DNA from 4 places in the Microbispora sp. NPDC049125 genome. Region 1 is predicted to be linked to each of the others. Evidence: riboswitches for the same ligand, from Rfam matches in the RefSeq annotation. Region 1 holds a riboswitch; each other region holds the start of a gene.
What was found. Region 1 has a riboswitch for cyclic di-AMP ahead of AB0B72_RS35055 (glycoside hydrolase family 25 protein). Riboswitches for the same ligand answer to the same signal wherever they lie in the genome.

Region 1 (6,947 bases):
CACCTGGAGAACCTCCCGGCGTTCATGTCCCATCTCGACGAAGTGCGGTCGACGGGCGAACGGACGAGCCACTGGACGGCGAGCGCCCCGTTCGGCAGGACGGTCGAATGGGACGCCGAGATCGACGACGAGGTGCCGGGTACGCGCATCGGCTGGCGGTCGACCGGCGACGCCGACGTGCCGAACACCGGGAAGGTCTGGTTCGTGCCCGCCCCGGACGGCGTGAGCACGGAGGTCCACGTGGTGCTCGCCTACGACATCCCGGGCGGCTCGCTCGGCAAGGCGGTCGCCAGGTACTTCGGCGAGGAGCCGCACCAGCAGCTCGACGACGACCTGCGCCGGTTGAAGCAGGTGCTGGAGACCGGCGAGGTGGTGCGGTCCGACGGGGCTCCCTGGGGCAAGCGGGCCCGGCACGAGTTCCCGCAGCGCCCGGCGCAGCCCCTGTCCGCCGAGGAGCTCGCGAAGGGAGCGCAGGCATGAAGGCCACCACCTGGGCCGGACGCGACAAGGTCGAGGTCCGCGACGTGCCGGACCCGGCGATCCTCAACAGCCGAGACGCGATCGTACGGGTCACCTCGACGGCGATCTGCGGCTCGGACCTGCACCTCGTCGACGGGTACGTCCCGACGATGCGGGACGGCGACGTCCTGGGCCACGAGTTCATGGGCGAGGTGATCGAGGTCGGCTCCGGCGTCGACCCGGAGCGGCTGCGTGCCGGCGACCGCGTCGTCGTGCCGTTCCCGATCGCCTGCGGCGCGTGCGCGGCGTGCGCCGCCGAGCTGTACTCGTGCTGCGAGAACAGCAACCCGAACGCCGGCATCGCGGAGAAGATGTTCGGTCACCCGCTCGCCGGGATCTTCGGGTACTCGCACCTGACCGGCGGGTTCGCCGGCGGGCAGGCGGAGTACGTGCGGGTGCCGTTCGCCGACGTCGGCCCGCTGAAGATCGAGTCGGATCTGAGCGACGAGCAGGTGCTGTTCCTGTCCGACATCCTGCCCACCGGTTACATGGGCGCCGAGATGTGCGACATCCAGCCGAGCGACGTCGTCGCCGTGTGGGGCGCCGGCCCGGTCGGGCAGTTCGCCATGGACGGCGCCCGGGTGCTCGGCGCCGCTCAGGTCATCGCGATCGACAAGGAGCCGTACCGGCTGCGCATGGCGGAGGAGGCCGGCTACACCGTCGTCAACTTCGACGAGGTCGACGTCCGCTCCAGGCTGCTGGAGCTGACCGGCGGGCGCGGCCCGGACAAGTGCATCGACGCCGTCGGCCTCGAAGCCACGCACGGAAGCGCCCACATCAGCGTCTACGACCGGGTCAAGCAGGCCGTCCGGTCGGAGACCGAACGGCCGCACGCCCTGCGGCAGGCCATCCTGTCGTGCCGCAGCGGCGGCGTCGTGTCGGTCGTCGGCGTGTACGGCGGCCTGCTCGACAAGTTCCCCGCCGGGGCGTGGATGAACCGGTCGCTCACCCTGCGCACCGGGCAGTGCCACGTGCAGCGGTACATGAAACCGCTGCTGCGGCGGATCGAACGAGGTGAGATCGACCCGACCCGGATCATCACGCACACCCTGCCGCTGGAGCAGGCGCCGCACGGCTTCGACATCTTCAAGAACAAGCGGGAGAACTGCGAGAAGGTCGTCCTGAAGCCCTGACCCGTCCAAGGATCTCCCCAGATCCGGGGTTCCCCTGCCCCGAGCGGGGGTACGGAGCCTGGCGGCCGTCCATCGGGCGGCCGCCAGACCGCTTGGATACGCTGTGACCGCCGGACATGTCGGGTTTGCAGACACCGGCCGAGACAGCGGAAGTCCATCGATGGACGCGGGTGATCACATGTGGCCGGGACCGTGGTAGACGCCGCAACGGCACGGATGCTCACCGGGCTGCTCGAAGCCAGCCACCTGGCCGCGCTGGAGCAGCTGCCGGCACTCACCAAAGAGCACGCGGCTCAGGCCGGCCTCCACGGAGTGCTGATCTACCTCGTCGACCTGCAGCAGGACGTGCTTCGGCTGATGGCCGACCAGACGAAGGAGACGGGCGGGGACGAGGACGCGCAGACGGCCGAGCTGAGGATCGACGCGACGCTGGCCGGGCGCGCGTTCCAGGAGACCCGGATCTTGGAACGGCCCCGCACCGGCGACGAGCCGCGCTGCTGGTGGGTGCCGCTGCTGGACGGCACGGAACGGCTCGGAGTCTTAAGGGTCGGCTCCTCTGACGCCCGCCCGGAGGCCGAGGACGACCTCAGAGCCCTGGCGTCGGTGATCGCGCTGCTCGTGGCCAGCAAGCGTTCTCTGAGCGACTCATACCCCCGGCTGGTGCGCACCCGGCCGATGCACGTGGCCGCGGAGATGCAGTGGAAGCTGATGCCGCCGCTGGCCTTCGCCTGCGAGCAGGTGGTGATCAGCGCCGCGCTGGAACCGGCCTACGAGGTCGGCGGCGACGCCTTCGACTACGCCATCGACGACGACACCGTGCACCTCGGGATCTTCGACGCGATGGGCCACGACGTCTCCGCCGGGCTGACCGCCTCCCTCGCGGTCGCCGCCTGCCGCAACAACCGCCGCCGGGGAGCCGGCCTGGTCGAGACGAGCGAGGCGGTCGAACGCACGTTGATCGGCGAGTTCGGCCGGGCCACCCGCTTCGTCACCGCGATCCTGGCCGATCTGGACATCTCCACCGGTGTGCTGAGCTGGGTGAACCGCGGCCATCACCCACCGGTCGTGATCAGGGACGGCCGGAGGATCACCACCCTGCGCTGCCCGCCCGCCCACCCGATGGGGCTGGACCTCGGCCTGCCCGTCACGCTGTGCCACGAACAACTGCAGCCGGGCGACCGGGTGGTGTTCTACACCGACGGCATCACCGAGGCCCGCGGCAGCCAGGGCCGCGAGTTCGGCCTCACCCGCTTCGTCGACTTCATCATCCGCCACAACGCCGACGCCCTGCCGGTGCCGGAAACGCTGCGCCGCCTGATCCACAGCGTCCTCGACTACCACGGCGGCCATCTCCAGGACGACGCCACCGTGCTGCTGGTCGAATGGCACGGTACGGACGCCGGCGAGCTGACTCCCTGACCGCGCGGGTCGCCGTGGCCCACCGCGCCGGCGTCACCCGAACCAGACGATCGCCTGCCCGTGCCCCCGGGTCCAGGCGAGCGGCGTCCCGTCCAGTGCGAGCACGTTGTGCAGCGCCTCCCCCGGCGGCCGCGGCAGCCCGTCGCAGGGCATCACGCCCGGGGCCTCGTTCGCGATCCAGTGCCCGGGCAGCCGGCGTACCACCTCGGCGAACGCCTCCCGCCTCGGCGCCGGCACCTGGTACATCACGGAGGTGTGGAACACCACCAGCGTCGCGCCCGCCGGCGCCCGCGCGGCCAGCGCCGGCAGGTCGTCCACCAGGTCTCCGCGCACGAGGAGCGGCGGCTCGGCCGCGGCGACGGCCGCCGCGGCCCGCAGCCGGGCGCGGCGGTGCGCGTGCTCCGGCCAGATGAGGGCGTCGAGCCACGCGACGTCGGCGGGGTCGGTCACGTCGAGCGGGTTCAGATCCAGGCCGGCCCGCCACACCACCTCCGGCACGCCCGCCGGCGGCGCCACTCCGGTCGCCGCGCATTCGAGGACCGGTTCGCCGGAGCCGACCAGGTGGTCGCCGTAGCGGTAGGCGTAGCGGTCGGGGTAGAGACACAACCCGGCGGACGCGCCGACCTCCAGCAGCGCGAGCGGCTGCGGCAGCGCGGCCAGCAGCGGGAGCAGCACAGCGCACCGCCCCGCCTCGTTCGTCTGGGTGGCCCGGGTGCGCATCTCCGTCTCTATCGCCGGCCAGTTCGCCACCGTGTAGTCGTGGAAGGCGGCCGGATCCTCGACCGGGCCGCCGAGGAGCCGTACGACGCCGAACAGCAGGTTCGGCTGCCGCTTGGCCGGCGGCAGCGTGCCGAGCAGCCCGAGCACCTCGTCGTCGCGGGAGACCGCGAGCGACAGCCGCTCGTAGGCGGGCGACACGCCGTGCGCCTCCCGCGCGGCGAACTCGGCGTAGCTCTCGGCGGTCGTCATGTCCCCATGATGACCCGAACGGCCGGCGCGCCGAACCAGAAGTGGACCCGGGCCTGCACCCGGGCTCAGCGGCGGCCGAGGGCGCGCAGCTGGCGGGGAGTCAGGGAAGAGACGTTCTGGTCGATGGGGGTGTCCGTGTACTGGTGGATCGTCCAGGTCTTCCAGTCGGCGGGCGGTGTGACGTCCCCCTGGGCCCTGCCGTAGTGAGCCACCCACAAGGGGTACTGCTGCAGGCCGTAGCCGTAGGTGTTGGCGAAGTTCCAGCCGCTGTAGAACATCGGGGTGACGCCGGTCTTCTCCTTCACGTGAGCCAGCCAGGCCTTCGCCCAGCTGTTGACGTGGGCGACGGACTCGTCGTCACTGGTCTCCAGGTCCAGCACGAGCAGGTCTCCGGGCTTGCTGGGCTGCTCGTTCACCACCGACAGGAAGTAGTCGGCCTCGGCGATGGGATCGTTGGAGGGGTGGCCGTAGTGGTAGACGCCCCGGACGATGCCCTTCTTGTCCAGCTCACGCCAGTGCCGTGCGAAGGCGGGGTCACGGAAGTCCAGGCCCTCGGTGGCCTTGATGATTCCGAACTGTGCCCGGCTGGCACCCCAGTCGTAGTCAGACTCGTAGCCCGAGACGTCGGAGCCGTAGGTGTACGGGGCGGTGTGCTCGGGGCCGCCGGGCACGCCGCCGGCGTGCGCCGGGCCGCTGGGCACGAGGGTGGCGGTGGCGACCGACATGGCCATGGTCACGCCTGCGATGACGGCGCCGAGGCGCTTCTTCGAGAGGCTCAGCCGCTTCTTGGGAGAGGGAGCGGCCGAGATGGGGCGATGGTCGGGCATGAAGGTGTTGACTCCTTGCTTCCATGCCGCCTACCGGGTTAGCTGACGGGTTCGGGCAGGAAGTGCCCTACGGGGCGCAGCCTGGGCCGGCGCTCCGATTCACCCCGAGAGGATGGGTCCCCGGCTCCGCGAGACGCGGATTCGGCGGCCGCGCACTCCTGCCGGGACGGAGGTCCCGCCGGAGCGCGCGGTCCGGGCAACGAAAGTGGCAGCGGAAGCGAGGGTGGGGGGCATCGCTACACGCGCCACTACCCTCAAAGGTACACACAACACCATAAGGGTGTAAATAGGACAAAACACCTCTTTGCCTGGCGAGCGCGTAGGTCGGTCTGCGGATCACGACCACAAGGGAGGGGCGTCGGCATACGGCTCTCCCGGCGCGGGCGGCGGCGCGGGCCGCACGACGTCGGCGCCCCGCTCTTCCAGCAGGTCGGCCAGCCGCGCGGCGTTGCGCTGGGAGTTGTCGGCGCAGCAGTTGTTGGTCAGCACATGCGTCGCCGCCGCCTCCTCTGACAGTTCCGCGATCCGGCCGGCCCAGCCCTGAAGCTCCTGCTCGGAGTACAGATATCCGAACCGCTCCTCGATGACCCGGCTCGTCCACTTCTCCGAGTGACCGTGCAGCCGGACGACGGCGAGGTCCGAGGTGGCCGCCAGCACCGGCGGGATCGACGACGGGTGACCCTGCGGCATGTCCACTCCCACGTACGGCAGATCGTTGCCGGCCAGGAAGCCGAGGGTGTCCCGCTGGGTGTCCCCGTCCATCCACGCGGCGTTGCGGAACTCGACGCAGACGCGCATCGGCAGGCAGCGGTCCCGGCATTCGAGGATGTAACGCCGGTTGGCGGCGCCCGGCGGGAACCACTGCGGGAACTGGAACAGCACCGCGCCCAGTTTCCCCGCCTCGTGCAACGGCTCCAGCGCTCCCAGGAAGCGGCGCCACACCTCCTCGACGGCGTCCGGAGGGAGATCACGCAGGTAGAGGGTCCGCTTGGACTCCCCGGCAGCGGCCCGCAGATCCTTGTAGAGGGCCGCCGGCCGGGTCGGATGCTGCGTGAGCAGGGAGAACGCCTTCACGTTGAAGGTGAAGTCCTTCGGCGTACGGTCACGCCACAGCTCGGCCGTACGCCGGGCCGGCGGGTTGTAGTAGGTGGCGTCCACCTCCACCAGGGGGAAGCGGCCGGCGTAGTAGCCGAGCCTGGCCTCGGGCGTGGAGGCGTCGCGGGGGTACCAGCCGGAGGCGAGGAGCGACTTGTCCGTCCACGAGGCCGTACCGATGAGGATCTTGCCCATTCCCCGACCGTAGGCGGCTTCGCGTCTCCATATGGGCGGTACGCCTCGAAACCCATCACACCGGGCACCCATCACACCGGGCACCCATCACACCGGGCCGAGCACGCCGGCGGAACCGGACGGACCTGAGAGACTGTCGTCATGCCCCACAGCCATGATGAGGACCCCGCGTGTGACGTCGCCCACGGCGACGCGCTCCCCGAGGGGGCACGCCGGACGCTCGTCGCGGTGTTCGCGTCCCCGGTGGCGGGCCACCTCCTGAGGCTCGGCGCCGAGCTGGGCTTCCGGCCGATCCTCCTGGAGCCGGACGCCGGGCGCCGCCTCGACGGCCTGCCGATGGGCTCGTTCCCGGTTGTCCGGGAAGCCGGCGACTACCTGGACGGCGCGGCCGACGTGGTGGTCACCGACCACCACCGCGAGGAGATCGGGCCGATGCTGCGCGACGTCCTCAGGAGCCCCGCCCGCTGGATCGGCATCATGGGAAGCCCGCGCCACACCGGCCCGCACGTACGGGCGCTGGCCGAGCTGGGCGTCCCGCCCGAGGAGATCGCCCGCGTGCATCGCCCGATCGGGCTCAACATCGGCTCCCGTACGCCCGCGGAGATCGCCGTGGCCACGCTCGCCGGTCTGATCGCCGACCGGAACGGCCGGCCCGGCGGCTTCGCGTTCTGATCACCGATCGCGCCGGCCGGCGCCTGTCCGGCCACGTGAACGGCCCCAAGCGCCTAGTGAAGCCCAAGCAGCATGAGGATGACGAGGCCGACGAGGTGAAGGCCCACGACGAAGGCGA
Region 2 (6,947 bases), on a different contig from region 1:
GAGCGTCCACGGTACGGCTCGCGTGAGCAGGCTCTCGCGGCGTGCACTCAACCGGGCACTGCTGCACCGGCAGTTCCTGGCGGAGCGCACGGGCCGCACTCCCCTTGAAGTGATCACACACTTGGTCGCGATGCAGGCGCAGGAGCCCAACTGGCCGTATGTAGGACTGTGGAGCAGGATCGCCGGGTTCGAGCACGGCCATCTGCACACGCTGCTGGAGAAGCGGGCAGTGGTCCGCTCGGCCCTGCTGCGCGGCACCCAGCACCTGACCGCGGCCGACGACTTTCGCCGGCTGCGGCCGGTGCTGCAACCGGTTTTCGACCGTACGGCCCGCGCGTCGCACTTCGCCCGAGCGGGCGCGGGTATCGACACCGATTCGCTGATCGCGGCCGGGGCGGAGATCCTGGCCGTCGGCACGCTGCCCCGGCGGGAGTTGGGCAGGCTGCTGGCGTCGCGTTACCCCGGCCGCGACGGGAGGGTCCTGGCAGGGGAGGTGGAGCTCAGGACCCCACTGGTCCACACGCCCGAGACCGGAGCATGGGGCGGCTGGGGCACCAGGAGCGCCGTCTCGGTGACCCGCGCCGAGGAATGGCTCGGCGCCTCCATGGAACCCGCCCCCGCCGAGGATCTCGTACGCCGCTACCTGGCGGCGTTCGGGCCCGCGGGGGTCATGGATGTGCAGGCGTGGTCGGGACTGACCCGGCTGCGCGAGGTGATTCACGAGATGCGCGGTGAGCTGCGCGAGTATCGTGACACCGAGGGAAGGGAACTTTTCGATCTGGCGTCCTCACAGGAGTTGCCCGATCCTGACACGCCTGTACCTGTGCGGTTCCTGCCCGCCTACGACAACGTGTTGCTCGGTCACGCCGACCGGGCCCGGGTGATCGGCGACGCCGACCGCAAGCGGGTGATGCCGGGCAGAGCGGTGGTGCTGCCGACCTTCCTCGTGGACGGATTCGTCCACGGCACCTGGTCACTCAAGGGCGTGTGTCTGCACATCGCTCCTTTCCGGTCACTGCCGGCGGCCGGCGTGCGCGCGGTGATGGAGGAGGCCGAACGCATGCTGCCGTTCGTGGGAGCGAGCGAGCTGTCTTACGGCGAAGCCCCATAGCGGCACCGGGCTCCACGTCGCCGGCCGGCGCGCACCTGGTCGTCCCTCGGCGGAGACGCCCTGACACGCGTCAGGACATCTCCGCCGAGGATGTCCGCCCAGGATCAGACTCCGGGGCGCACGGCGGTGACGAAGCTGCTCCTCCAGTAGCCCTTGAATCTGTCGATGCTGACCACCGCGCCGGAATGGGGGGCGGCGATCACCCTCTTGTGTCCCAGGTACATGCCCACGTGGCCGCCGCCGTTGGTGAAGATGAGGTCGCCAGGCTTGAGGTGCGCCAGGGAGACCTTCTTCCTCACCGCGTTGAGCATGGACCACGTCGTGCGCGGGAGCCTGACGCCGGCCTTGCGCCAGGCGAACTGGACCAGCCCGGAGCAGTCGAACGCCCGTGGCCCCGTGGCACCCCACACATAGGGATCGCCGAGGTGTCTTTTCGCCACGGTGATGGCGCGCTGGGCCTTCTCCTGCTGGAGGGCGGACTTGGTGAGCTTCTTGTCCGCGGAGGCCTCCTCCGTGGGTGCCATGGGAGCCGCGCCGATGTACGGGACGGCCCCGGCAACGGGAGGTGGTGCGACGGGCTGGAGTGGGATGACCGTCAGGGCCGGGGGTGGGGCTGTCACCGTCCCGGAAGCGGCGGCCGCGGGCAGTGCGCTGAAGGCCCCTACGGAGGCGGTGAGCGCGACGCTACTCAAAGTGACGCAGGCAGCGCGGAGCAGAGTGGTGGAGTTGGCAGACAGGGGGAACTCTCCTAGGGTCTTCCGCTTGCGCCTACCGGGTTAGCTGACGGATTCGGGCGGGGAAGTCGCCCTACGGCGCATGGCGCGCCGATTCACCCCAGACCTTCGTCGAAGGTCGCTGGTTCCCCGGTTCCGTGCCTCCTTGCTGCACGGATTCGGCAGGTCACCGACGCTCCAGGGGGGCGGAGAGGGCAGAGCGGCGGTGACAGTTGGATGTTGGCTTTCGAACGCGGCCTGGCCGGGTTCGCAATGGCGGTGCCACGGTGACGCCGCCGTAGGGCAAGGAAACTACCAAGCAGTCCCATATTGCCGCAAAGGGGACAAAAGGCATAAAGATCGCATAAAGCGGATCAAAAACATGAAACCGCAGGTCAGGGTGCCTGTAGTCGGCGAATGTGATGCGCGTCACAGGGGGCGGTTCGGCGTCCGGCGGGCCTGCCGGCGTCTACTGGATCTCCGCCTTGGTCCTGGCGTACGCGGTGATCGCGGCCTTCTATGTCCACCGAGCTCGTACTTATGGGGTGGGCGCCCGCATCCTGCCGTATGTCGGCGCCTCGCTGAGCTGCGCAGGGACCGATTGCCGTGAGTGGCGCCTCCCCCTTTCAGGGAAGCCACTCCTGAAGTCCCTCCAGATGCCCGAGCTCCGACTCGATGCGCTGCCTGTCGCTGGAGGTGAGTTCCAGACCGCGCAGATCGGAGATCCACGGATCGGTCGGCTCGCCGAGGACCATGGCCAGGTCGATGAGGTGGCACAGACCGATGGCCCGCTCGACCGCGAGGGCATCCGCGCCATGCCTGCGCACCCCGGATTTGAGCGCGCGGAAAGCCTGCAGGTCGTCGAGTTTGAACTCGCGCAGAATCCGGGCGTTGTCGAGCGCCTTGGCCAGGCCTGTCAGCTTCTTCGAGCCGCCGTACTCCAGGTCGGCCGGCTCGTCACGCTGGATGAATATGATCGAGTTCCCGGACGGGTCGATCAGCGTGAACCGGGACGCGCCCGTCCGGTAGCGGGTGATCCGCGGCAGGCCTGAGCTCAGCACCTTGCCGTAAACCCGGCGCATCGCCGCGACGATCGCCGCGTGATACGGCGCCACGGCGTCGACCATGACCAGGCAGCCTCCGGACTCCTCCCGGGCCGGATCCAGCCCTTTGGGCGCCGGGCCGAAGTGCAGTTGGAATCCGCTCCATCGCAGCGCCAGATACACATAGGGCTTGCTCTGCCTGTAGGTCGCCTCGAACCCCAGCGCTTCGTAGAACGCCAAGGTCTCCTCCACCGACGCGCACGGCATCAGCGGCACCGTCGTCTCGTTCGGCCGGACCGCAATCTCACTCACGGCATCCCACCTTCCAAGTCGTCCGGCGATGCTCGCACCCCGCGGCGAACCCCGCACATGGATCGTGCCAACCCCATGGGGGCACGGCTTGTGCCGGCGGGCGCCGTCTTCAGGCCGCGGTCCTGCCGAGAAAGCCGGCGATGCGAGCGTTGATCTCGGCGGCCTCGTGCCATGGCATCGCGTGATGGGACACACCCGGTATCACCGCGATCTCCGCGTGCGGCATGACGCGCCTGACGGCGGATGCGACGCGATGAGGGACGTGAGCCCTGCTGCGTCCGGCGAGGAGCACCAGAGCCGGCGTCGGGAGCGCACGCAACAGGTCTGGCCTCGGACGTTTCCCGGTGACGACTCTCGCGCCGGGGAACTGCGCGGCCAGCTCGTACAGCCGCAGCCAAGCCGGGTCGGCATGAGCGCCGTCGGTCTCCCACCTCAGGAAAGCTCGCGCGCGCGAGGGGGTCGGCGTGATGAGGGTCGGCAGCGCGCGCAGCAGATACCCGGCCCGGAACCCCGCGAAGCACTGCGTCGGATCGAGGAGCACGAGCTGCCGGACCCGCTGGGGCGCATGGACGCCGTACGTCAGGGCGATCCATCCACCGTAGGAGTGACCGCAGACGGCGGCGCTCCCGAGCCCGAGCCCGTCGAGCACCCCGTCCAGCCAGCCGAGTAAGTCGCGGACGGTCCGGGGAGGCCGCTCTCCCCGGACGCTCCGTCCAGGCTCGCCGATGCGGTCCACGGCGTACAACCGATGCCGGCGCGCGAGCTCGGCGGCGTTGGCGAACCACGTCGCCGCCGTGGTGCCACCGCCGTGCAGCAGGATCAACGGCGGACCGTCCGCGGGCCCGCACACGTTCACCCGCGTCGTGCCGTACGCCGACGGCAGGTCGACCGTCTCGACCTGGACCGGCCAGCGCTCCAGGACCGCGTCGTAGGCCGCGAGGAAGGCCGTGCTGTATCCGCCGTCAGCCATGGTTCACCCCCGTAATCTCTCGCTCAGCAAGTATCTCGCCCAGCGAGATAAATTGATACTATGGGAGCGAGGCGCGTGAGGAAAGGCGGCGGACGACGTGGACGAGCAGGACACCGGGATGAAGGTGGTGCACCTGCTGAGGGCCATCACCGTGGAGCTCGATCGAATCGGCGAGAGGTTCGCCGGCCTGCACGCTCTTCATCCAACCGATGTGCGTGCGCTCATCTGCCTCCTGGACGCCGCCCGCGCGGGCCTGCCGGCCACCCCCGGAATGCTGGGGGCGCGACTCGGCCTCAACTCGGCGGGCACGACAGCGGTGATCGACCGGCTGGAGAGACTCGGCCATGTGCGCCGTGAGCGCGACAGCGGCGACCGCCGGCGTGTGTTGCTGACGGTCGAAGAGAGCGCCGTCGCGCTCGGATGGAGCTTCTTCGGGCCGCTCATCCACGAGATCGTCACGATCATGGGGCGCTTCGACGAGGCGGACCAGGCGATCATCGAGCGCTTCCTCAACGACGTCCACGAGGCCGTCGCCCAGGGGCCGGCCGGCCCGGAGGAGCGCCCGCACCCGGCCGCGAGCGCCTCCGTCGTTCACGTTCATCCGGAATCCCCTCCCGTTTGATCGGGAGGCATCGACAGCGGTTGGCGCGAGGTCGCCGAGCCCCTCCCTGAACGGGTGCGTGAGAGGTCACCTGAGCAGCGGGCAGTATCGTCCCTCTTCAGCGAGGTGCGAGTCGCCCGCTATGGGGGAACGGGGGAGACGGCCATGCACATCACCGCTGATCGGATGGCGGCGGCGTACTTCGACGCCGTCAAGGTCCTCTGCGGGGTGACGCCGATGGGCTGGTACGCCGAGCGGGGCACCGCCCGCGCGGCGGTGACCCACGCGAGAGCCGCGTCGTTGAACGTGGCCTACGACACGGCTCCGGAGCCGGATCTCGGATCGCTCGACGAGATGGCGGCCGAGGTCGGCAGGCGGGTCGCGCCATGGTCGATCATGGTGCGTGGCGAGGCGGGCGACGAGGTCGCCGGCCTCGCGGCCCGGCACGGGCTGGTCGAACGCGAGGAGTTGTCGTTGCTGGCCTGCGCCGCGGGCGACATCGTGTTCCGGGGCGACGCGGTCCAGCGGAAGCTGGTGCGTCAGGTCGGCGCGGCGGCGAGCGACCTCTACACCGAGGTTCTCACCCAGGGCTTTGAAGCTCCCGAAGGTGCCTTCGGCTCGTTGATGGGCGGTGGTGTGCTCGACGCCGACGCCATCACCGGGTATCTGGCCGAGGAGTCCGGCCGGCCCGCCGGCACCGGGCTCGGGATGCGGACCTCCGGTGTGGTCGGCGTGTTCAACATCGCCGTCGTTCCGGCCGTACGGGGTCGTGGGTTGGGCCGGGCGATCACCGAGACCGTGCTGCTGGACGCCGTCGCGGCCGGAGCCGAGGCGGCCTACCTGCACACCAGCGCGATGGGCCGGCCGCTCTACGAGTCGATGGGCTTTCGCCTCGTGGAGAAGTGGACGGCCTTCGAAGCACGGTGACGGACGCCGCCGGTGCTCACCGATCTCGATAGAGGCGGGGTCGCCGCTTCAAAGCGGCGGACCTACCCGACCGTGCCACATCTGTAGGAGAGGATCCATGAACTTCAGTGAGACCGTGCGCTCGGCCTTCCGGCGTGGTGAGAGCGACGTCGTGGTGCGCATGAGCGAGGCCGAGATCGAGCGGGCCCGGGCGGTCGGCGACCCGGCGGGCGAGGTGGAGGCCCGGTACAGCCTGGCCCGGGTCGCCATCCGCGACGGTGACCTGCCGGGTGGGGAGGCCCAGGCCCAGGAGGCGCTCGCGGTCGCACTGCGCTCCGGTGACCGCAGCCTTGAGGAACGGCCGAGGCACGTGCTGGCCGCCGTGGCGCGCATGTCGGGCGACCTGCTCCACGCTCGGGATCTGTACCGGGAGAGCATCGCCCTCAACGAGGCGCTCGGCCGCCCCGAGACGGTCAACTCCGAGTATCACAACCTCGCGTTCTGCGAGCTGGGCCTGGGCGATCTCGACGTGGCGAGGACGCTGTTCGCCGAGGGCCGTGAGCGGGTCTTCGGCAACGGCTGGGCCGGCTTCGTGCCGTACGTCTGCGTGGCGGGCGCCGCGCTCTCCTCGGCCGAGGGTGATCACGCGCGGGCGGCGCGGCTGACCGGAGTCGCGGATGCCGCGTTCGCGTCGCTCGGCCAGGTGCCGGATCCCGACGACGCGGCCGACCTCGCCAAGGTTCGCGCCGCCGCCGTCGAGGCGCTCGGCCCGGCCGCCTTCCAGGAGGAGTACGCCCGAGGCCGGCTCCTCGACCCGCGCGCGGCATTCGCCGACGATCGACGGCGATAGACACCGACGCGACAGCCTGCCGACTGGCCGGGAGACCCTCGCGTCCGGCGATGACGCCTGTCCGGACCGGAGGGAGTAGGTGGCGGCCCCCACGCTTCACGGTGACGCGGGAAGGGCCTGGTCGCCGGGGTCCGTGTCGATGGAGTCCGTGTCGTCGGCAGGGGCCGTTCTGTCTGCCCGCTGGAGGAGCAGGGTGACGAAGCCGAGGATCCCGCGGTAGCCGTGCAGCCACATGTCGCGGTGCTCCAGGGCGGCCGCGCGGACCGCGTCGGCGTCCGGCCCGGGGTTCTCATTGGCCCAGCGCAGAAGCGTCCCCGTCCAGGACCATTCGTACTCGTCCCATTCCGACAGATCGCTGGTGTACGCGTAGACCGTGTCGAACCCGGCGGACTCGGCTGCGGCGACGGTGCCCGGCAGGTCGAGGTACTCCGACGGCTCGGC
Region 3 (6,947 bases), on a different contig from region 1:
GAGGGGTGCGCCCCCCAGCCCGGCCAGCCGGATCTTCATCACCTTCTTGCCGATCGTCTGGCCGTCCTTGCTGTGCAGCACGTAGTCGTAGGCCGCATATGCACCGAACGCGATCAGGGCGGCGAGGAACCCCGGCAAAAAGACGTTGCCGGTCGGGTTCTGCAGAAGATCAGCCAGGGAGGGCTTGAAGATCGAATAAAGGATGGAGGACAGAATCATGTACAGGACCCCGAAGATGAGGCCGTCGATGATTCGAGCGACCAAACGCTCCCACCATTCGGCCAGCGGGGCCGGCGCGCCGGGGGGAAGCGGCGCCCCCTGGGGGACCCCATAAGAGCCCGCCGGGCCGCCATAACCCCCCTGTGGGGAGCCATAAGCGCCGGGGGGCGGATATGCGCCGGGCGGGGGCGGCGGAGCCGAGCCATAAGGATTCTGGCCGGGGGGCGGTTCCGCGGTCATTGGTCACCTCTCGGGACTGCGTACGTTGATGCGTTGGTCAAGGATCGCACGGCGGGAGGCCCTCGTTACGGTTTTTCCTCCCGTCGCATCACAGACACGGCGTGTTGTAGCGAAGGCACAAAAAACGGAGCCGATGGTCCGTTCCATCGGCTCCGCTTTATGTCACTACTTGACCTTGACCACGATCGTCTTGGCCACCTTGTCGTGCAGCGCCTGCCGCAGCGGCTTGTCCCACAGCAGCCACAGCACGTTCAGCAGCGCGAAGAGGCCCACCAGCGCCCCCACGATGGGAATCCACCGCAGCAGCTGCGGGCCGTAGAGCACGCCGGCGCGCATGACCGCGGTCTGCGCAGGAAGGCCGGACGCGTCGAGGGCGCCGCCCACGGGGACGACCTTGATCCCCATGACCATCTTCCCGACCGTCTGTCCCCGCGCCTTCAGCATCAGGAACTCGTACGCGACCGCCACGACGCCGCTGACGATAGCGATCAGCAGGGTCGCCAGGAACAGACCGCCGCCTTGGGTGATGGTGCCGGTCTGCATGTCGAAGTTCGGCTGCGTCACGATGGCCGCGGTGATGACCAGCGAGATGACGAAGAACGGGATGCCCACGATCACGCCGTCGATGATCCTGGCCACCAGGCGCTGCCACCACTCGGCGAGCGGGGCGGGAGCCCCGGGCGGGATGGGGCCCTGAGCGCCGTACGGCTGGGCATACCCCGGCTGGCCGTACGACTGCTGGCCGTAGCCCGGCTGGCCGTACGCCTGCTGGCCCGGCTGGCCGTACGCCTGCTGACCGTATCCCTGCTGCTGCCCGTAGCCGGCCTGCTGGCCGTAACCCTGCTGGCCGTAGCCGGGCTGTCCGTAGTCCGGCTGCCCCTGCTGCCCGTATCCCTGCTGCTGGCCGTAGTCCGGCTGGCCTTGCTGAGCCTGCTGGCCGTACCCGGGCTGCTGGCCGTATCCCTGCTGCCCGTAGCCCTGCTGCGGAGGCTGCTGGCCGTATCCCTGCTGCTGCCCGTAGCCGGGCTGCTGGCCGTAGCCCTGCTGCCCGTACTCCGGCTGCGCCTGGCCGTAGCCCGGCTGCTGACCCTGCTGGCCGTACCCGGGCTGCTGGCCGTAGCCGGGCTGTCCGTACTCCTGCTGGCCGTACTCCGGCTGGCCTTGCTGAGCCTGCTGGCCGTACCCGGGCTGCTGGCCGTAGCCCTGCTGCGGAGGCTGCTGGCCGTAGCCCTGGGCCTGCTGGCCGTACTGCTGGTCCTGACCGTAGCCCTGGGCCTGCTGGCCGTACTGCTGCTCCTGGCCGTAGCCGCCGTAGGCGGGCTGCTGCCCGTACGGCGCCTGCTGGGGCCCGGTGTTCTGGGTGCCCGTGTTTTGGGTGGGAGTGCGGTAGCCGACCACCGTGACGTCGGGATCGTAGTTCTGGGGAGGCTGGTCGTGGTCGTATCCGCGTTCCGACGGCGGCGGTGACGCGCCGTCCGAATCATCCTGCGGGTACGGCGGCTGTCCGGTGCTCACCGTGTCACCTCGTTTCGAAGATGCACGCGCCGCATGGCGTGGCGCATGCCGATAATGGTAAAAGTAGCGACAAGGTGGATCGACAGTCACCTTTACGGCGCGTCGCCACCACGATCAAGATCGCTGGTCAAGGTGAAGGAGCATCCGTTCGTTGCCCAACGTGTTGGGCTTGACGTGCTCCAATTCAAGGAATTCGGCGACGCCCTCGTCGTAGGAGGCCAGTAGTTCGGCATACACCTCGGGAGCCACCGGCGTCCCCTGGATGGGCACGAAGCCGTGCCTGCCGAAGAACTCGACCTCGAAGGTCAGGCAGAACACCTTGGTCACGCCCAAGTCGCGGGCGGCGTCGATGAGCGCGGCGACGATCCGGTGCCCGATCCCCCTGCCGCGCGCGGACGGGTCGACGGCGACGGTGCGGATCTCGGCGAGGTCCTCCCACAGCACGTGGAGCGCACCGCAGCCGACCACCTGCTCGCCGAGCTGCGCGACCCAGAACTCCTGGACGTCCTCGTACAGCGTGACCGTGCTCTTCTCCAGCAGGCGGGGCCCGACACCCGAATAGGTGTCGACGAGGCGGCGGATCGCCCGGACGTCCGGCGTCCTCGCCCGGCGTACGACCACGGCCGGGGGGCCGGCGTCCGCGGGCGTGTGCTCGGCGACCTGCTCCATGGTCCGCCAGCCTAGCCGCGCCGCACGCCAGGACGTGCGGCGCCTGGGGTACGCCCCCGGAGCGGGGTTATCGGCCATGCCGAAACACCATCCCCAACGTCGTGGTGTAACCACCGGTAGCCGCGACGACACGGAGCGGCTCGGCCTGTACTACGAAGCGGGCAGGCGAGTTTTGCCCCGTCCTGGACCTGCGAAGACCCCCGTCGAAAAATCCCCAAAGGAGCTTAAACGCAGGTTAAAGGGGGTGTATCGCCTGAACCACCGTAACCGTGCCGTGATCACCCGGTTGTGGAACCTAGACGGAGTTGGGAGTTCTGGTTGAGCACGAACTCGAGGTGCACTAATGTCCAGCGACGATGCCGGTCATCGCGAGCGCTTCGCGCGGGCCGGATGCCGAGTCCCCGCCGCGCTCCGGCGCGTAGGGGAGCCGGGGACCCAGCGGTGGGATCAGAATTGTGATCACCAAGGGGTGAATCCGAAATGGTAGGGCTACTCCGGCCCGAACCCGTCAGCTAACCCGGTAGGCACCAGGAGTGCCGTACGGACGCCGAGTGGCCCGCGTCGCCACAGACGGCGGCCGGTGGTGTACGGCACGACGTTGGAGAGGAGCTTGGTTGCGCATGCGTGGAGGACGGTCCACGGGCAGGCACGCCCGGGACCGGCGGTCCGGAGCCCCCAGGTCCGGGTCCGGAACCATCCGCCGGCTGTTATTCGTCGGCGTCGCGCTCACCGCCATCAGCTTCGGCGCCCCCGTGGTCGCCGCGACCGCCGACCCCAAGCCGAGCCTCAAGCAGCTCGCGGCCGAGGTCGAGCGGCTGCACACCGAGATCGAGACCCTCAGCGAGCAGTACAACGGTGAGCGCGTCCGCCTCAGCGCGGCCGAGCGGTCGGCCGCGCTGGCCAAGAAGACTCTCGACAAGAGCGCGGCCGAGCTGGAGATCCGCCGCCAGCGGGCCAGCCTCCTCGCGCAGGACTCCTACATGACCGGTGGCCTGGGATCGGCCCTGGCGCTGGTCGGCACGACCGACCCCGAGCAGTACCTGGACCAGGCCTCGACGACGTACGCCCTGGAGATGCAGCAGGGACAGCAGCTCGCCGAGGTCTCCAAGGCCCGGGACGCCGCCGAGCGGGCCAAGGCGAGCGCGACCGCCCGCCAGGGTGAGGTCAAGAAGCTCCTCGCCAGCCTCAACGACCGCCGCGACAAGATCACCAAGCTGGTCAAGAAGGCCGAGAGCAATCTCTACAGCAAAGTCGCCGGCACCATCAGCGGCGGCAGCGCCACCCGGGTGTCGTTCCCGATCGTCGGGCAGGGCAAGGCCGCCGAGGCGGCGCGGTGGGCGCTCAGCCAGCAGATGAAGCCGTACGTGTGGGGCGCGGCCGGCCCCGGGTCGTTCGACTGCTCCGGCCTGGTGATGGCGGCCTACCAGCAGGTGGGGATCAGCCTCCCGCACTACACGGGCGACCAGTGGACCGCGGGGACGCACATCCCCCGCGACCAGCTCCGGCCGGGCGACCTGGTGTTCTTCTACTCCAACCTGCACCACGTGGGCATCTACATCGGCGGCGGCTACATGGTCCACGCGCCGCAGACCGGGGACGTCGTCCGCGTCGCGAAGATCGGCAACCGGCCCTTCGCGGGAGGCGTGCGGATCGCCGACTGAGCCCGCCGCGCGGCATGCTCCGCCGGCCCAGACGAACCGGGCCGGCCTGGCTCAACCGACACAGATGAACCGGCCCGGCACAGGTGTGCCGGGCCGGCCTGGCTGAGCCGGGCCCGGCCTAGATGAGCCGGCGGCGAGCCGCCCACGCGACGGCCTCGATGGCGGTCTCCACGCCGATCCGGTCGCAGATGCCGCGCAGCCGCCGCCGCACGGTGCGCCCGCTCACGTCGAGGCTGCGGCCCACGCGGTCGGCGGTCACGCCCTTGGCGAGCTCGGCGAGGAGCAACAGGTCCTCGTCGGTGAGACAGGCGCGGTCAAGGTCCGAGGCGAGATCCTCACCTCGGGCCGCGACCTCGGAAACACCCATCGTCTGCCCTCCCCCATGACGATGATTGGTCGGCCCACCCTGCCAGGACGGTAAACGCCGGTTGTGAAGGTCGTCAAGGTAGGGAGATCCCCACCACGCCTCCGTCCCTCAGCTCCCGGCGCGGTCGTAGGCCTCCCGGGCCGCCTCGACGGCCTCCATGTGAACCTCCGCCCAGGTCTTGATCGCCCTCATGAGAGGCATGAGATCCTCACCCAGCGGGGTGAGCCGGTAGTCGACCCGGACCGGCACGGAAGGGGTCACCGCGCGGGCGACGAGACCGTCGCGCTCCATGGCCCGCAGCGTCTGGGTGAGCATCTTCTGGCTCACGCCCGCCACGATCCTGGCCAGCTCGCTGTAGCGGCGGGGGCCGTCGGCGAGGGCGGAGAGCACCAGGCTCACCCACTTGTCGCTCAGCGTGTCGAGCAGCTTTCGCGAGGGGCAGGCCGCGATGTACGCGTTGTATGCCAGGCGAGCCTCCTCACGCCGCTGCGCCGCCGTACGGGTCGTCATGCTTTCCCTCGCCTTCGTTACGCACTCCCAGGTGCCTTCTTCCTGGTGGAGAGTAACTCTCCATAAGCTCCTGCCGTCAACGATCGGATGAGGGCTTGCGGAGGAGACATGCGCGCGCTCGTGGGACGTTCCGGCACGGTGGAGCTCGTCGAGACGCCCGATCCCGAGCCGGGGCCGGGCCAGGTGCGGATCAAGGTGCTGGCGGCCGCCGTCCAGCCGATCGACCTGTTCACGGCGTCCGGCGGCCTGCCCGGCTACGGTCTTGTCCAGCCCATGGAGTCGTACGGGCTCGGCTGGGACGTCGCGGGCGTCGTCGACCGGGTGGGCCCCGCGCCGGCGGCGCCGGATTCCGGAGACCGCGTGGCGGCGCCTGGCCTCGGGGACGCTGTGATCGGCCTGTCCGACCGGTTGCCGCAGCCGGTGAAGGCGCAGGCGGACTACGTGGTCCTCGACGCGACCGCCGTCGCGCCGGCGCCTGCGGGGGTGCCGGCGGTGCGGGCCGCGACGCTGCCGCTCAACACGCTGACGGCGATCCAGGCGCTTGACCTGGCCGGGCTGCGCGAGGGCGAGAGCCTGCTGGTGACGGGCGCCGCGGGGGCGCTCGGCGGCTACCTGGTGGAGATCGCCGCGGCCCGGGGCATCCGGGTCGCGGCTCTCGCGGGACGGGAGGACGAGGCCCTGGTGCGCGGCTTCGGCGCGGAGTGGTTCATCCCCCGGGGCACGGATCTGAGCACCGCCGTGCGAGCGGCCGTCCCCGGCGGCGTGGACGGCGTGGTCGACGCGGCGCTCGTCGGGCTGCCCGCGCTGGACGCCGTACGCGGGGGTGGCTCGTTCGTCGCGGTCGGCGCCGGGCAGGCCCCGCTCCCGCTGCGCGGCGTCCGCGTCTCCACGGTCTTCATCAGGGCCGACGGCGCGCAGCTCGCGGCCGTGTCCGGGCTCGCCGAGTCGGGCCGTCTCACGATGCGGGTCGCGGACGTCTACAAGCTGGACGAGGCGGCCGAGGCATACGCGCGGATGGGCCGTGGCGGCCTGCGCGGCCGTCTGGTGCTCGTGCCCTGAGACCGTCCGTACGGCTCCGGCCCAGCGAGTGCCGTAGGCGGGTCACCCGGTGGGCCGCACCAGCGGGAACAGGATGGTCTCCCGGATGCTCCTGCCGGTGAAGGCCATGATCATGCGGTCGACGCCGATCCCGACGCCGCCGGTGGGGGGCATGGCGTACTCCAGGGCCTGCAGGAAGTCCTCGTCGAGCCGCATGGCCTCCGGGTCGCCGCCGGCGGCCAGGAGCGACTGCTCGGTGAGGCGGCGGCGCTGCTCGACGGGATCGACCAGCTCGGAGTAGGCCGTGCCGAGCTCGGTGCCGAAGCCGATGAGGTCCCACTTCTCGGTGAGCAGCGGGTTGTCCCTGTGCTGCCGGGTGAGGGGCGAGGTCTCCAGCGGGTAGTCCATGACGAACGTCGGCTGCACGAGCGTGCGCTCGACCAGCTCCTCGAACATCTCCTGGACGAGCTTGCCCTGGCCCCACGCGGGCTCCCAGCGCACCCCCGCCTTGTCCGCATATTTCCTGACCTGGTGGAGCGGGGTCTCGGGGATGATCTCCTCCCCCACGGCCCGGGAGACCGCGCCGTACAACGTGATCCTCGGCCACTCGGGCAGGCCAAGGTCGACCTCCCCGCCGTCGTGGACGACCACCGTCGTGCCGAGCGCGGCCACCACGGCCTGCTGGTACATGCGCTGCGTGAGGACGGCCATGTCGTTGTAGTCGAGAT
Region 4 (6,947 bases), on a different contig from region 1:
GTCATGGGTGGCATTCTCCCCCAGCCCGTACGGCGGCGCGTGCGACGGGCGCGACCGGGCGCCGCCGGCCGTGCGGAAGGCGTGTTCGAGCGCGTGCATGGAGCGCGATCCGCCGGAACGGCTACCAGTCCTGGACCCAGGGAGGGGACGGCAACGGTTCCGGGGTCAGATCGCGCAGATCCTGGGACCATGTCTGCGTCCACGCGCCGGACCGCCACTCTATGATCTTGATCACCCCGTCACGGGTGGCCATCAGCAGCCGGCCCTCGTCGTCCCAGTCTGCCCATGCCGCCTCAGGCAGCGGCGTGAGATGGCCGTCGTCCTCCTCCCGCAGGTAACTGACCTGTACGCCCTCGATTCCGTGCCTTTGGAAGTCGGTCCCGGTATGGGCCAGCACCAGCGCGCGGTCGCCGCCCGGCCGGACGCGCGCGATGAGCACGGCTTCACGCAACTCGGGGGGCATTCGCCCCGCCATGCCTTCGGCCAGGGGGCGCCAGCCGCGTTTGTACTCGTTCTGCAGGTCCCGATAGATCCAGTCGCGGTCGAGGCTTTCCACGACAGCGCCATAGGGGTAATCGCCGTGGAAGGGCTTCACGCCCATCGAGGCCCAGATGGTCAGGCCGTTGTCCGGGGCGAACTCGCAGCCACCGGTCCAGGTGCCGAAGGTGTGCCAGGCCACCAGCGCGGTAAGCCACGGCACCTTGGACACGGCGAAATAGGTGTCCCACGGGGACGGCCCGTGTCCGAGCGCGAAGTACCCGAGGAGCTTTCCGTCCGGCGATATGTCACACCGGCGCGGGTAGAGCGTCCCGCGAAGCCAGGCGCCCGATGTCACCTCACGGCTGCGCAAATCCCACTCCAGCAGATGCCACCAGCCGGCCGGGCCGCGGCGCATGATCAGCGCGACGGGCGCTGCCCTGGCGACAAGTACGTAAAGGCGGCAGGGGGGTGCAGAGTCGGTCACGATGCGCGCTCCCGTAGATCCGGCGTCCCGATGATCCTTGATCGCGGCACGCCGGTTGTCCAGGGAGATCTCCGCTCCGGCATCGTCGAGACGCGGACATCGAGCCGGGCCGGGAGCCCGGAGCCGCGGCGCGTCATCGCAAGATCGGCACATGGACGGCGGGAACGCTAGCCTGGAGCGACATCGAGCGGAAGGGGCTGCGGAGGATGGTCCTGGAGGGGACGGCCCGCGCGCTGCTGCGCCGCCTGGCGGCCGAGCAGGCGCAGTCACGGGTGCCGTCGATGGTGGCGGCGCTGGTCAGGGGCGGCGAGACGGTGTGGTTCGGAGCCAGGGGGCAGGTGGACGGGCAGCCGCCCACGCAGGCCACCCAGTACCGCATCGGCTCGATCACCAAGACGTTCGTCGCCGTCATGGTGATGCGGCTGCGCGACGAGGGACGGCTCGACCTGCTCGATCCCGTGGGCAAGCACGTCCCGGGCACTCCGGTGGGCGACGTCACCGTCGCTCAGCTGCTGTCCCACTCCAGCGGGCTGACGGCCGAGTCGCCGGGCGAGTGGTGGGAGCGGACCCCGGGAGTTCCGGCCGCCGAGCTGATCGCCGCCCTCGGGCCGGAGTCGGCCAGGCACCGCCCCGGCCGCCGCCTCCACTACTCCAACGTCGGCTTCGCGCTGCTCGGCGAACTGGTGGCGCGCAAACGGTCGGAGCCCTGGGAGGACGCCGTGCGCGCGGAGATCCTCGAACCGCTCGGCATGCGCGACACCACGCCCCGCCCCCGCCCGCCCCACGCGACCGGGTACGCCGTCCACCCGTGGGCCGACGTGCTGCTCCCCGAGCCGGAGCACGACCACGGCGCCATGGCGGCGGCCGGGCAGCTCTGGTCGACCACGGCCGACCTCGTGCGCTGGACCTCCTTCATCGGCGGCGACACCGGCGAGGTGCTGCGGCCCGACACGCTCGCCGAGATGCGTGAGCCGGCCGTCGTAGAGGACGGGCACGCATGGACGCGCGGCTTCGGCCTCGGCATCCAGCTGTCCCGGCACACCGGCCCCGGCGGCGCGCGGCGCCTGGCCGGGCACAGCGGGTCGATGCCGGGTTTCCTCGCCACCGTGTGGGCCGACCCCGCCGACGGGACAGGAGTGCTGTGGATGGCCAACACCACCTCCGGCGTGCGGGGCGGCCTCGACACCGACCTGCTGGACATCCTCGCCGAGCACGAGCCGCCGCTGCCGGCCGAGTGGGCCCCCTCCCCCGTGGACGAGGACCTGCTGGCCCTGACCGGCCCGTGGTACTGGGGGCCCGCGCCCTACGTGCTGCGGCTCCTGCCGCGCCGCGGCCTGTCGCTCACCCCCATGAACAGCCAGGGCCGGGCCTCGCGCTTCGCCGCCATGGCCGACGGCACCTGGCTCGGCCGGGACGGCTACTACGCCGGGGAGACCCTGCGGGTGGTCCGCGCCGCCGGGGGCGTCCACCTCGACATCAACACGTTCGTCTTCACGCGGGAGCCGTACGACCCGGCGGTGGGGGTGCCGGGCGGGGTGGATCCGCAGGGCTGGCGCTGACTCCTTCCCCACGCCGGGGCAGAATGCCGCCATGCGACTGCTGGTGCTTGGGGGGACGTCGTTCGTCGGGCGGTGGGTGGTCACGGCCGCCGCGGAGCGGGGATGGCGGGTCACCACCTTCAACCGCGGCCTCGGCGGATGGGCCCATCCCGGAGCCGAGGCGATCATCGGGGACCGGCTGCGCCCGGCGGACCTGGCCAAGCTTGGCGCCGGCCGGTGGGACGCGGTGATCGACACCTGGGCCGGCGCGCCCCACGCCGTCCGCGACAGCGCCCGCCTGCTCGCCGGCCGGGCCGGCCGGTACGTGTACGTCTCCAGCCGGGCCGTGTACGCGTCGCCGCTGCCGCGGGGCCTCGACGAGACCCACCCAACCGTCGATGCCTCAGCTGACGCGGAGGCGACCGGATACCCCGAGGACAAACGGGGTGGCGAGCTCGCCGCGCTGGAGGCGTTCGGCGACCGGGCGGTGCTGGCGCGGGCGGGGCTCATCCTCGGTCCGCACGAGGACCTCGGGCGCCTGCCCCACTGGCTGCTGCGGGCCGAGCGGGGCGGCCCGATGCTCGCGCCCGGCCCGATCGACCTGCCCCTGCGCTTCATCGACGTCCGGGATCTGACGGACTGGATGCTGGACGCGGCCGAGGGCGGCGTGTCCGGACCGGTCAACCTGGTCAACCCGGCCGGGCACGCCACCATGGGATCGCTGCTGCGGGCCGTCGTCGACGTCACCGGCGGCCGGGCGGAGCCCGTCTGGGTCGCCCCCGAGGCGATCGAGGCTGCGGGGATGGACCGCTGGGCCGAACTGCCGGGCTGGCTCCCGCCGGAACCCGAACTGGCGGGGCTCGTCTGGACGGACATCAGGCGGGCCGAGGCCACCGGACTGCGCTGCCGGCCCCTGGAGGAGACCGTGGCCGACACCTGGGCCTGGCTGGTCGCGGGCGGCCGGGTGCCGCCTCCCGGCATGGCGGAGCTGGGTCTCGACCCCGCCAAGGAGCGGGAGATCCTGGCCGCTTGGGGGCGCCGGCGGAGCGCGTGACCACACCGGGCCACTCGGGGCGACGACCTGATGGCGAGCGCCGGGGGCGTGGCGTGCGGGCTCCGAGGCGAAAGGCGGTGGCGCACGGGCTCCCATGCGAGGAGCGCTGGCGTACAGGCCCCGAAGCGAAGGCAATCGTAGATCTACCTGACCCTCACCCAGGCGATCTACCTGCGACGACGTCCAGGCCTTGACGGAAAGCTGCGACGTAAAATCCGACTTATCCTTACTTGACCGGTTTCGGCGTAGAAGTTACCTTTCATGTAACTCGGGGCATAGTTGTCCGTTTGCCCGGTCAAATGTGCCCCTCTCAGGATCGACACGACCGCCCGGCCTCGGATGGTCGTGTCGCCGCCGAGTCCGCGTCCGCGCGGAGCCGGGGACCCACCTCTCTCCGGGGTGAATCGGCACCCAGTGCCGTAGGGCGACTTCCAGCCCGAACCCGTCAGCTAACCCGGTAGGCGGCATGGAAGCAAGGGAGTACGCCCCGCATGCATGCCCTCAGGACCTGTCTTAGCGCTGCCCTCGCGACGGGAGCCCTCACCTCGGCCCTCTCCGTGGCCCCGTTCGCCGCCCCGCTCGCGGCCCACGCGGACAGCGGGCCCTCGGCACGGACCGTCGCGGACGGCGCCCCCCAGCTCGACCCCCTCGCCAAGGCCGCGGCCGGGCTGCCCAAGGTCGGCCCCGGCGACGTCCTGAAACTGGCCGCAAGCCAGGTGGGCATCAGCGAGAACGCCAACGGCGGGGGCACCAAGTTCCAGCAGTGGTACATGTCCACCCCGCGCGCCAGGGAGACCCTGTCCCGGGACGGCGGCACCCTTTCCGGCTACGCCAACGCGCCGTGGTGCGACATGTTCGTCTCCTGGGTCGGCCAGAAGCTCGGCATCCAGCCGGTCATGGGCTCCGACGCCTACACGGTGGAGCACGCCCGCTGGTTCGCCGCCCACAACCGCTGGGGAACCGTCCCCAAGCCGGGTGCGGTGGTGTTCTTCAGCTGGAGCGGCAGCAAGAACTTCGACGACATCGACCACGTCGGATTCGTCGTCAAGGACAACGGTAACGGCACGATCCGCACCATCGAGGGCAACGCCGGCGGCGGCGCGGTGCAGATCCGGAACCGGCCCACGTCCAGCATCACCGGATACGGCTACCCCTACTACACCGCTCCCTGATCACCGGAGGCGCGGTCCTCGGCGCGGGTCGTGGTTGACTGGGACCCCTCGAACCTGATCGACGCCGGGCCGCGCCGGCGAGGAGGAGGGACGCCCGTGGTCACTGCCGGCCCCGCCGGGGGGCGGGAGATGACGGCCGACCGCCGGATCGAGGACGAGCTGCGCAGGCTCGCGCCGCTGGCGCTGGGCTCGCTCATCCGGCGCTACGGCCACTTCGACGCCTGCGAGGACGCCGTACAGGAGGCGCTGCTCGCCGCCGCCGTGCAGTGGCCGGCCGACGGCGTCCCCGACAATCCGCAGGGCTGGCTCACCACGGTCGCCTCCCGCCGCCTCATCGACCAGTGGCGCAGCGACGAGTCCCGCAGGCAGCGGGAGGCGACCATGGCGGCGATGTCCCCGCCGGACGCCCTCCAGGCCCCCGAGCCCGGCGATTGGCGGCCCGACCGGGACGACACGCTCACTTTGCTGTTCATGTGCTGCCATCCGGCGCTGTCGGCGCCCTCCCAGGTGGCGCTCACCCTTCGGGCCGTCGGCGGCCTCACCACCGCGCAGATCGCCCGGGCCTTCATGGTGCCGGAGGCGACGATGGCCCAGCGCATCAGCAGGGCCAAGCAGCGCATCAAGACGACGGGGATCCCGTTCGGCATGCCGCCCGAGCAGGAGCGCGAGGAACGGCTCCGGGTGGTCCTGCACGTGCTGTACCTGATCTTCAACGAGGGCTACACCACCACCTCGGGCCCGGACCTGCAGCAGGCGGAGCTGACCGGCGAGGCGATCCGGCTGGCCAGGGCCGTCCACCGGCTGCTGCCCGAGGACGGGGAGGTCGCCGGGCTGCTCGCGCTGATGCTGCTCACCGACGCCCGGCGGTCGGCGCGCACCACCCCCGACGGCGCGCTGGTTCCCCTCGCCGAGCAGGACCGCGGCCGGTGGAACCGCGACCAGATCGCCGAGGGGATCGCGCTCATCACCGAGACGCTGGCCCGCGCGCCGCTGGGGCAGTACCAGCTCCAGGCCGCGATCGCCGCCGTGCACGCCGAGGCGTCCACCACGCGGGACGTCGACTGGCCCCAGGTCGCCGCCCTCTACGAACTGCTGGAACGGGTGACCCCCAACCCCATGGTCACGCTGAACCGCGCCGTCGCCGTCGCCATGGTCCAGGGCCCGCAGGCCGGCCTCGACCTGCTGCGGCCGCTCGACGCCGACGACCGCCTGGCCGGGCACCACCGGCTGCACGCGGTCCGCGCGCACCTGCTGGAGATGGCCGGTGATCACGCCGCCGCCCGGTCTCTGTACCGCACCGCCGCCCGCCGTACGGCCAGCCTGCCCGAGCAGCGCTACCTGGAGGCCCAGGCCGCCCGGCTCGGCGACGCCTAGCCGCGGTCCGCCGCGGCATCTGATCGTTTCGCCGCTACTTGTCGCCTGCGGCGGACCGTTTGGCGATCTCGGTCTTGACCGTCTCGTGCAACTCGTCCGGCGTGAAGCCGAGGTTGCGCAGGATCTGCGCGGCCGGGCTCTCCTCGGTGCGCATCAGGCCCAGCAGCGAGTGTTCCGTGCCGACCCAGTCGTGGCCGAGCTCGGCCGACGCGCGAAGTGCGTGCTCGATGGCCTCCATGCTCTCCGGCCGGAACGCGATGTGACCCCGCGGCGCCTTCTCTCCCGCCGGTGGCAGCACTTCCCCGATCGCGTCGCGGATGCGCTGCTCCGACTCGGTTTTCGCCATCAGCACCTCGTACGCCAGGCCCCGCGGCTCGCCGAGCAGGCCGAGCAGGATGTGCTCCGTGCCGATGAAGTCGTGCTTGTGCGTCCGGGCGGCCTCCTGCGCCAGCACGATGCTGTGCCGGTTCAGGTCGGTGAACCGCTCGAACGGGGTGGGCGCGTGGCGCTGCTGGGCGGCCTGTTTGGAGACCCCGATGGCGTCGCCGATCTCGCTCCACGAGGCGCCCGCCTGCTTGGCCTTGCCGACATAGTGGCTGACGAGCTGGTCACCGAGGTCGGACAGGGTCTTGTTGCGCAGTTGCGCCTCGCTGATGCGGGCCAGGTGGTCGGCATCGGGAAGTTCCTCGTCGAGACGGGCGATCAGGTCGGCGAGGCTGATGTTGAGTGGACTCATGCGTCAATCGTAGATTGACGACTCTCTGGTCGTCAATCTTTAGTTGACGCCCGGTCCGGGTGTGCTCGGCGCGGGCCGCGAGTTCCGCGTCCGGCGGCCCGCGACCCAA

Region 2: another riboswitch for cyclic di-AMP. It lies ahead of AB0B72_RS35340 (C40 family peptidase); the one in region 1 lies ahead of AB0B72_RS35055 (glycoside hydrolase family 25 protein).
Region 3: another riboswitch for cyclic di-AMP. It lies ahead of AB0B72_RS32720 (NlpC/P60 family protein); the one in region 1 lies ahead of AB0B72_RS35055 (glycoside hydrolase family 25 protein).
Region 4: another riboswitch for cyclic di-AMP. It lies ahead of AB0B72_RS38100 (CHAP domain-containing protein); the one in region 1 lies ahead of AB0B72_RS35055 (glycoside hydrolase family 25 protein).

The regions. Positions count from the first base shown of each region.
Region 1 is NZ_JBEZDW010000046.1:5,968-12,914, reverse strand. It holds gene AB0B72_RS35075 (SRPBCC family protein) at 1-480, shown strand, start outside; gene AB0B72_RS35070 (zinc-dependent alcohol dehydrogenase) at 477-1,652, shown strand; gene AB0B72_RS35065 (PP2C family protein-serine/threonine phosphatase) at 1,833-3,071, shown strand; gene AB0B72_RS35060 (DUF2332 family protein) at 3,105-4,040, opposite strand; gene AB0B72_RS35055 (glycoside hydrolase family 25 protein) at 4,106-4,867, opposite strand; cyclic di-AMP (ydaO/yuaA leader) riboswitch at 4,880-5,024, opposite strand; gene AB0B72_RS35050 (DUF72 domain-containing protein) at 5,204-6,157, opposite strand; gene AB0B72_RS35045 (XdhC family protein) at 6,299-6,829, shown strand; gene AB0B72_RS35040 (hypothetical protein) at 6,883-6,947, opposite strand, start outside.
Region 2 is NZ_JBEZDW010000047.1:6,711-13,657, forward strand. It holds gene AB0B72_RS35335 (winged helix DNA-binding domain-containing protein) at 1-1,111, shown strand, start outside; gene AB0B72_RS35340 (C40 family peptidase) at 1,216-1,635, opposite strand; cyclic di-AMP (ydaO/yuaA leader) riboswitch at 1,862-2,019, opposite strand; gene AB0B72_RS35345 (glyoxalase) at 2,451-3,179, opposite strand; gene AB0B72_RS35350 (alpha/beta fold hydrolase) at 3,289-4,149, opposite strand; gene AB0B72_RS35355 (MarR family winged helix-turn-helix transcriptional regulator) at 4,247-4,771, shown strand; gene AB0B72_RS35360 (GNAT family N-acetyltransferase) at 4,916-5,677, shown strand; gene AB0B72_RS35365 (hypothetical protein) at 5,775-6,506, shown strand; gene AB0B72_RS35370 (cyclopropane-fatty-acyl-phospholipid synthase family protein) at 6,603-6,947, opposite strand, start outside.
Region 3 is NZ_JBEZDW010000039.1:332-7,278, forward strand. It holds gene AB0B72_RS32705 (RDD family protein) at 1-459, opposite strand, end outside; gene AB0B72_RS32710 (RDD family protein) at 625-1,974, opposite strand; gene AB0B72_RS32715 (amino-acid N-acetyltransferase) at 2,089-2,643, opposite strand; cyclic di-AMP (ydaO/yuaA leader) riboswitch at 3,025-3,184, shown strand; gene AB0B72_RS32720 (NlpC/P60 family protein) at 3,264-4,304, shown strand; gene AB0B72_RS32725 (LuxR C-terminal-related transcriptional regulator) at 4,423-4,671, opposite strand; gene AB0B72_RS32730 (winged helix-turn-helix transcriptional regulator) at 4,780-5,181, opposite strand; gene AB0B72_RS32735 (NADP-dependent oxidoreductase) at 5,290-6,240, shown strand; gene lysX (bifunctional lysylphosphatidylglycerol synthetase/lysine--tRNA ligase LysX) at 6,283-6,947, opposite strand, start outside.
Region 4 is NZ_JBEZDW010000059.1:14,600-21,546, reverse strand. It holds gene AB0B72_RS38120 (ATP-dependent RecD-like DNA helicase) at 1-5, opposite strand, end outside; gene AB0B72_RS38115 (hypothetical protein) at 122-895, opposite strand; gene AB0B72_RS38110 (serine hydrolase domain-containing protein) at 1,171-2,523, shown strand; gene AB0B72_RS38105 (NAD-dependent epimerase/dehydratase family protein) at 2,555-3,556, shown strand; cyclic di-AMP (ydaO/yuaA leader) riboswitch at 3,899-4,034, shown strand; gene AB0B72_RS38100 (CHAP domain-containing protein) at 4,048-4,728, shown strand; gene AB0B72_RS38095 (RNA polymerase sigma factor) at 4,858-6,102, shown strand; gene AB0B72_RS38090 (Clp protease N-terminal domain-containing protein) at 6,137-6,838, opposite strand.